One region of the Gordonia terrae genome, then DNA from elsewhere that is predicted to be linked to it. Evidence: predicted binding sites of a transcription regulator. Region 1 holds the regulator's gene; the other holds the start of a gene.
What was found. Region 1 encodes LexA, which represses DNA repair genes until DNA is damaged. Its sites were predicted from a motif close to CGAACANNTGTTCG; they were not measured.
Positions count from the first base shown of each region.

Region 1 (4,208 bases):
GCCGACGACGTCGCCGAGCAGATCGACCATCTCGTGTTCGACGGCTTCGTGGCAGCCACCGCACGGCGGCATCTGGAGAACCTGCCGCGGTACCTCGACGGTGCGCGGGCACGTCTCGAGGCGCTGCCCGCGTCCGCCGCGCGCGACAAGGCCGGCGTCGCGGTCGTCGATCGCGTCGTCGAGCGGTGGGCTCAACGGCTCGAACAGGTCCCTGAGCACCGACGGGCGATCGTCGACGACGAGGCGCAGTGGCTCGTCGAGGAACTACGGGTCGGGTTGTTCGCCGAGCGTCTCGGTACCGCGTTCCCCGTGTCGGAGAAGCGCGTCCTACGAGCTCTGGACCGACTCGGCTGAGACGGGATCGGTGGTGGCGGTCTCGACACGCCCGCCACCGGACGCCGACGACTTCAGATCGTCGATCTCCCGCTGGAAGTCCTCCACCGAGTCGAACGACCGGTACACCGACGCGAACCGCAGGTACGCCACCTCGTCGAGATCACGCAGCGGCCCCAGGATCGCGAGACCGACTTCGTTGCTGGGGATCTCGGCCGATCCGCTCGCGCGCACCGTGTCCTCGACCTGCTGGGCGAGTTGCGCGAGTGCGTCCTCGGCGACGTGCCGCCCCTGACAGGCACGACGCACACCGCGCATGACCTTCTCGCGACTGAACGGCTCGGTGACACCGTTGCGTTTGACCACGGCGAGCACGGCGCTCTCCACCGTGGAGAATCGGCGTCCGCACTCCACACACGAGCGACGCCGTCGGATGGCCTGCCCTTCATCTGCGACACGCGAGTCGATGACCTTGGTGTCGTCGTTCTTGCAGAAGGGGCAGCGCATCGTGTCCTCACGCAGGTCGCGGGACGCTGGAACGCACCGAAACCGTGCGCCCCGCCGCTTCTCGGCCGGCCCCTGTGACATCGAGGATACCGCCCGGCCTCAGCGGTACCGGGGGGTGAGCAGGGGCTGACCCACCTGCAGCGCACTCGACGGCAGATCGTTCATCGCGACGATCTCGTCGATCACGATGTCGCGGGGCATCTCGGGCGCCACCCGGCCGGCGATCGTGCTGAGGGAATCCCCGGCGCGCACGTGGACGACCTCTGCGCTCACCGCGGCGGGCGTCATCGAGTCCGAATAGTTCTGACCGACGACACCGAACACCCACACGACGAACGCAAGGCCGACGCCGGCGAGGACCGCGACGGCGGTGCGGCGACGGCGACGGAACACCGCTGCATCCGGACCGACCGGCCCGCGGCCCCTGGCACCCACCGCCGAGCCACAGTGCGTGCCGCCGGCACGTGGCGTCAGTGGCGACCCGCCCACCGGACGGTTGCCTGCCGGCCGGTTGTCGACGGGCCGAGAACCGTCGGACAGCGGGGTCCGGGTCCGAATGCGGTCGGCGCGGTCGGTGCGCGCCCGGACGGTGTCGGGACGCTCGGTACGGACGGGAGCGACGAGAGTGGCGGTGCGCATGGTGCCCTCCGGGTGTTCGGTGCGGGATCGTCGGGTGTTCGGGTGTCTGGCATTCGGTGTTCGAACCTCGATCAGATGTTCGATGCACTGATGTTCGAATTTGTAGCACGGCGCACCGACAAAGTCTCGCGACACATCGAACAAATGTTTGAGGTGGAGGTCGCACTCCGCTAGGCTCGGACGCGGCTGAACATCCCCACGGGCCATCTACCAGCACGTTCCGAAGACGAGAGGAACCGAACATGAGTGACACCGGCGATAGGCGCGGCCGAGCGCGGGGAGCCGACGACGAGGCCCCCATCGACGTCGCCGCCGCCGAGGCCTCACTCACCCCGCGCCAGCTCGGGGTCCTGGAAGTGATCCGCCGCTCGGTACGCGAGCGCGGTTACCCGCCGAGCATCCGCGAGATCGGCGACGAGGTCGGCCTGGCCTCGACATCGTCGGTCGCCCACCAGCTGCGGACCCTCGAGCGCAAGGGTCTGCTCAAGCGGGACGCGAACCGGCCGCGTGCGGTCAACATCGCGCCGAGCGAATCGCCGTCGCCGGAGACCCCGTCGGCCGGCCGGCTGCCCGAGCCGACCTTCGTGCCGGTCCTCGGCCGGATCGCGGCCGGTGGCCCGATCCTGGCCGAGGAGGCGGTCGAGGACGTGTTCCCGCTTCCTCGCGAGCTGGTCGGCGAGGGCTCGCTCTTCTTGCTGCGCGTCGTGGGCGAGTCGATGATCGACGCCGCCATCTGCGACGGCGACTGGGTCGTCGTGCGGCAGCAGAACGTCGCCGACAACGGCGACATCGTCGCAGCGATGATAGACGGCGAGGCCACCGTGAAGACCTTCAAGCGTCAGGGCGCCAATGTGTGGCTGATGCCGCACAACGAGCTGTTCGATCCCATCCCGGGCAACGACGCCGTGATCCTCGGCAAGGTCGTCACCGTGATGCGGCGAGTCTGACCTCTCCCCCGACCGAACGGTCGAGCACCGCCGCGGCAGCTTCCCGCGCCGCGGCGGGGTCGGACGTGGCCAGCGCGGCGTCGGCGGCGGTGCGGCAGTCCTGTGCGGTCACCTCGCCGAGCCGAGCCCCCACCGCGGCGGCCGCGGCCGGCGCGCTGGACAGCGAGGTCACCCCGAGACCGACGAGCACGCAGGCAAGATTCGGATCGGCAGCCGCCTCACCGCACACCCCGACCGGCTTGCCCTGGCGGACACCCGCTGCGGCGACACCCGCGATCAGGCTGAGCACCGCGGGCTGCCACGGATCGGTCAATCCGGCGAGATCGGCCGACATCCGATCGGCCGCCATCGTGTACTGCGTCAGATCGTTGGTGCCGATCGACACGAAGTCCACCTCGGCGAGCACGGCCTCGGCCAGGATGGCGGCCGCGGGCACCTCGATCATGACCCCGGCGACCAGGCCCCGGCCGCGGACCTCCGCGGCGAAGGCGCGCGCCTCGGACGGCGAGGCGATCATCGGCGCCATGACCCACGGCGCGACGTCGGAACCCGACGCGGCGTGCGCGATCGCGTCGAGCTGGTGGGCTCGGATCTCGGGATGCGCCAGGGCGATTCGATCCCCACGGACACCGAGCGCGGGATTGGATTCGTCTGGGTGGGTCACGAACCTCAAGGGCTTGTCCGAGCCGGCGTCGAGGGTACGGATCACCACCTTCTGCCCGCCGAACGCGTCGAGGACCTCCCGGTAGATCGCGGCCTGTTCGTCCACCGACGGTTCGTCGGCACGTTCGAGGAAGGCGAGTTCGGTGCGGAAGAGTCCGACGCCCTCGACCGGGTGCCCGGCGGCGGCCCGCGCCGACGATCCGTCGGCGACATTGGCGAGCACCGAGACGGCGATGCCGTCGGCGGTCCGCCCCGGACCCGTCCACCCGGCGACGAGCTCGGCGTGCCGACGATCCTCCTCGACTCGCGCCCGCGCCGTCTCCGCGTCAGGCTCCACCTCCACCCGGCCGGTCGTCCCATCGACGAGAATGGTTGTACCGGCAGTGATCTCGGCGAGATCGGCCACGGCCACCACACACGGAATCCCCAGTTGCCGGGCGATGATCGCGGTGTGGCTGGTCGGCCCACCCAGCCGGGTGACGAGCGCGATCGTGGTCGTCGGGTCGAGACCGGCGGTGTCGGCGGGCGCGAGGTCGTCGGCGAGCAGCACCGAGGGCACCTGCGGTGTCGGCAGGCCCGGCTCGGGTAGACCGAGCAGTTCGGCGAGCACGCGGTCGCGGACATCGTTCAGATCGGTGACCCGCTCGGCCATCAGCCCGCCGAGTTTGGTGAACACCGCCGCGAACTGATCGGTCGCGGCGACGGCAGCGGCCTCGGCCGTGGCGCCCTTGGTGATGAGCGCGCTCGCGGCCCCGATCCACCCCCGGTCCTCGGCGAGTCCCGCGGTCGCCGCGAGCACCTCCGCGGTCACCCCGGTGTTCTGGGAGGCGCGCGTACGCAGTCGCGAGGCGACGGCGCCTGCCGCCGTGGCGAAGCGTGTTACCTCGTCGGCACGACGCTCCTCGGCGATCTCCACGCCGACGCCGAGCTTCTCCGGCGTGTGATCGGGTCGCTCGCCCGGCCACAGCGCGGGACCGTGGGCCAGTCCGCCGACCACCGGGGTCCCTGTCAGGATCTGCGCCATCGTCTTGCCTCTCACTCGACTACCGATGTGACCACCGTTACAAAATGTGCTTGACTTGTCAACACAAACAGGCGTAAACACAATTACTACAACAT
Region 1 is NZ_CP016594.1:2,521,602-2,525,809, reverse strand. It holds gene hrpA (ATP-dependent RNA helicase HrpA) at 1-354, shown strand, start outside; gene nrdR (transcriptional regulator NrdR) at 328-840, opposite strand; gene BCM27_RS11460 (LysM peptidoglycan-binding domain-containing protein) at 940-1,479, opposite strand; gene lexA (transcriptional repressor LexA) at 1,722-2,426, shown strand; gene BCM27_RS11450 (phosphoenolpyruvate--protein phosphotransferase) at 2,404-4,113, opposite strand.

Region 2 (4,208 bases), 1.2 Mb from region 1:
CTGGTGCTCGACGAACCCACCAATCATCTGGACGCGGCCTGGCGCCTGCGGCTGATGAAGATCCTCGACGAACTCGACGCCACCGTGCTGGCAGCGATGCACGACCTCGACCTCGTCCTGCGCCACTTCGATTGTGTCGCAGTGGTGTCCGACGGCGGCGTGGTCGCCCAGGGCCGACCCGTCGACGTGCTGACGCCGGATCTGCTGGCGGCCGTCTTCGAGGTGTCCGGGACCGTTGTCACCCACCCGGCGACGGGCCTGCCACACCTCCTGCTGAACTCCCCCAACACTTCTGCTCCCCGAGCTCTGACGACAGACACCCTGTGAGAGGACATCCCTTGAGTACGCGCACCTCCCGAGTCCACCCGACCGCCGCCGTCCTGGTCGCCGCACTGACCCTTGGCGCGGTTGCCGCATGCTCGACCGACAGCACCGCGGCCACCGAAGACACTGTGACGGTGGCCAATTGCGGAGCCGACGTCGATTTCCCCCAGCCGCTCGACCGGCTGTTCGTCAACGACGGTGGCATGATCGCGATCGCCCTGGCGGCGGGCGCCCGCGACAACATGGTGGCGGTCAGTGCGCTCGCCCGCGACAAAGATGTTCTCCGGCTCGAGTACGGACCTCAGGTGGACACCCTGAACGAGGTCGCGGCCGAGCGTCCCACGCTCGAGAACATCGTCGCCGCGAAGCCCCAGGTGCTCTATGCCGGATACAACTACGGCATGAGCGAGTCCCGCGGGATCACGCCGGAGATCCTCGCATCCCACGGCATCGACGTCTACCAGCTGTCCGAGGCGTGCCGGCAGGTCGAGGGTGAGGCGCAGCGCGGCACCATGGACCCATGGGTCGCGCTCGACACCGACCTGCGCAACATCGGCACCATCACCGGCAACCCGGACCAGGGCGCCGCCGCGGCCGACGAGGTCGCCGACCGCCTCGAGAAGCTCCGCGCCGCACCGCAACCCGCCGACAAGCCCACGGTCTTCGTCTTCGACAGCGTCTCCGACACCATCTTCTCCTCCGGGTCCTACGGCGGCCCGCAGGGCATCATCGACGCCGCGGGCGCCCGCAACGCGACCGAGGACATCGACGACACGTGGACCGCCGTCAGCTGGGAACGGCTCACCACCGCGGACCCCGACGTCATCGTGTTCGTGGACTACCCCGGTCAGACGGTCGAAGAGAAGATCGCCGCGCTGCGGTCCAACCCGGCCAGCCGCAATCTCAAGGCGGTACGCGAGAACCGATTCGTGAACCTGCCGTACGCGATGTGGGTGTCGAGCCCGCTGAACATCGACGCCGCCGAGATCATGCGCAACGTCCTCGAGAACCACGGCCTCGCACCGGAATCCGGAATCACCCCGAGCCTCGACGTCGCGCAGCTGGACCTCGGGGGCAACAACTGGCTGCAGTGAGTCGCCGAACGCTCGTAGAGCACGCGGGCGGCGGCGATTGTCGTGCCGCCGCCCCTGGGGGATCCAGTGCGCCCACCGTCGAAGTTCGCAACACCTGACTGGATTCGTACCCCTACCATGAGGCACCGACAACTCTTGTCCGACGAATACCGTTGCACAACAGAGCTTTAGAGGTTGCGATGTAGCCGTGTCGGTGTACACTCGAACGTACATTCGCAGCAACGGTTCTCGGGGGGTGGCCATGTCTGACGAATCAGCCACGCCGAAACCGCGAGCCGTCGAACTCGTCACCGAGTTGCATGCGATCCTCGACGAACTGCAGACCGTGGACCTGGCGCCATGTACCGACGCCGAGTTGACTGACGTGGCAGCCGAGACCGAACGCGCCATCGCGCGACTGACCGTCGCCGGTGACCGGCAGATCGATCAGGCCGAGGCCCGCGACCTCCCCCGCAAGACCGGCTGCCGAACGCTCATGCAGTTCATGACCCACCGGCTGCGAGTCTCCAACCCTGTGCGGCGTCGTAAGCAGATGGACGCCACCGCCCACCGGACCAGCCTCGGCGGCGAGGTCCTCCCACCCGAATACCCCTGCCTCGCTGAGGCGTTCGCTGCGGGAGCGGTTGGCTCTGCACACGTGCAGGCCGCCCTCGATGTCCTCGACCAGATCCCCCACGCCGTCGAGCATGATGTGAAAGTCGCTGCCGAGCGTCAGATGGCCGAGATCGCCGCCGACCACACGCCTGCCGACATCACGCAACTCGGTGCGCGGTTGCTCGCCCACCTCGACCCCGACGGCACCCTGGCCCACGACACCGACCGGAAACGGCGCCGCAACCTGTGGATCGGACGCCAACGCGCCGACGGCACCGCCACCATCTCCGGCACCCTCACCCCCGAACTCGCCGCCCGGCTGACGATGATGTTCGCCGTTTGGGGCAAGCCGGGACTCAACAACCTAGACGACCCGGATTCGCCCCGCGGGCCGGCGGGAGCTGTCGATCCCGACGCCGTGGCGCTCGCGGCCGATCGTGATGGGCGCACCCTCGCGCAGACCAATCACGATGCGCTCGATGCCGCCCTGGCCGCGGGTTTCGCCGCCGGCGCACTCGGAAAGTCGCACCGCGGGCTGCCCGTGCAACTGATCATCAAAGCCGACCTCTCCGACCTGATCCGCGAAGCCGGGCTCGCCACCACCGCCACCGGCACCCTGCTGCCCATCCCCGACCTGGTCGCGATGGCCGGCGGCTTTCAACCATGGTTGGCAGTATTGAAGGACGCCACCGCCGTCCCGCTGTACTTCGGACGCGGCAAACGCCTCGCCACCCGCGAACAACGCCTCGTCTCCTTCGCCCGCCCCGACGGTGAAGTCTGTTCCGCACCCGGATGCGACCAGCCCGCCACCCAGGTCGAACTCCATCACGCCCACAAGGACTGGGCCGAGGGCGGTCTCACCGACATCGACGACCTCGCACCCGCCTGCCCCCGCCACAACCGCATGGTCGGTGACGCACCCGGGCAATACACCACCCGAATCGAACGGTCCGGACCCGACGAAGGCCGCTGCATCTGGCGACTCAACGCCGAACCCGGCGCACCACCCAACCCCGAACACATCAACCGCCGGCCCGACATACCCCGGCGGTTCGCCGAACACCTATGCGACATACGCGCCGAGATCCACGGACCGACCACCCGAGGGTTTCGCAGACTCGGTCGCCGGACCCTTCGTGACGCGCCCTCCGCAAGCTCCGGGCGCTCCTCAGGGAGCTGGGCTGACGCGCCCTCCGAAAGCTTCGGGCGCTCCTCAGGGAGCAAGGGGCCCGGCGACCCGTCGCGCCCAAACCCGTCGCGCCCCGACGCCGTCGGCTATGGCGACCGCGGCCGACGCCTCGAACTCGCCTACCGACAACTCATCCACCCACCGGCACTGCCGGAGCACCTCATCACCCAGCCCCTGACCCCAGTCGAAGCAGCCCTTGCACGCGTACTCGCCGACCACGCGTGACTTCACGCAACACGGCGAACGGACCACGCAGAAATAAACACGAGGGGCCCGGCATGATGCCGGGCCCCTCGTGGGTGTCAGTGCGCCTGATGCGAGATCAGGCCTGCGGTGCCTCCGCGAAGTTGCGGGTGACCGCCGGGTCGACCGGGATGCCCGGGCCCGTCGTGGTGGAGACGGTGACCTTCTTGATGTAGCGGCCCTTGGCAGCCGACGGCTTGGCGCGCATGATCTCGTCGAACGCAGCGCCGTAGTTCTCGGCCAGCTTGGCCGGGTCGAACGACGCCTTGCCGATGACGAAGTGCAGGTTCGCAGCCTTGTCGACGCGGAAGTTGATCTTGCCGCCCTTGATGTCGTTGACGGCCTTGGTGACGTCGGTGGTCACGGTGCCCGTCTTCGGGTTCGGCATCAGGCCGCGGGGTCCGAGGACACGCGCGATGCGGCCGACCTTGGCCATCTGATCCGGGGTGGCGATCGCGGCGTCGAAGTCCAGCCAACCGCCCTGGATGCGCTCGATCAGATCCTCGGCGCCGACCTCGTCGGCACCGGCGGCGGTGGCCTCGGCGGCCTTGTCGCCTGCGGCGAACACGATCACGCGGGCGGTCTTACCCGTACCGTGCGGCAGATTGACGGTGCCTCGAACCATCTGGTCTGCCTTACGGGGGTCGACGCCCAGCCGAATCGCGACCTCGACGGTCGCGTCGGTGTTCTTCGACGACGTGTCCTTGGCCAGCTCCACAGCCTCCAGCGGGCTGTACAGCTTGGTCTTGTCGACCTTTTCGGCC
Region 2 is NZ_CP016594.1:1,299,024-1,303,231, reverse strand. It holds gene BCM27_RS05955 (ABC transporter ATP-binding protein) at 1-327, shown strand, start outside; gene BCM27_RS05950 (ABC transporter substrate-binding protein) at 339-1,418, shown strand; gene BCM27_RS05945 (HNH endonuclease signature motif containing protein) at 1,660-3,426, shown strand; gene rplA (50S ribosomal protein L1) at 3,524-4,208, opposite strand, start outside.
Region 2: BCM27_RS05945 (HNH endonuclease signature motif containing protein) is a predicted target of LexA. The motif match lies at 1,621-1,634, and genes of this name have one in related genera.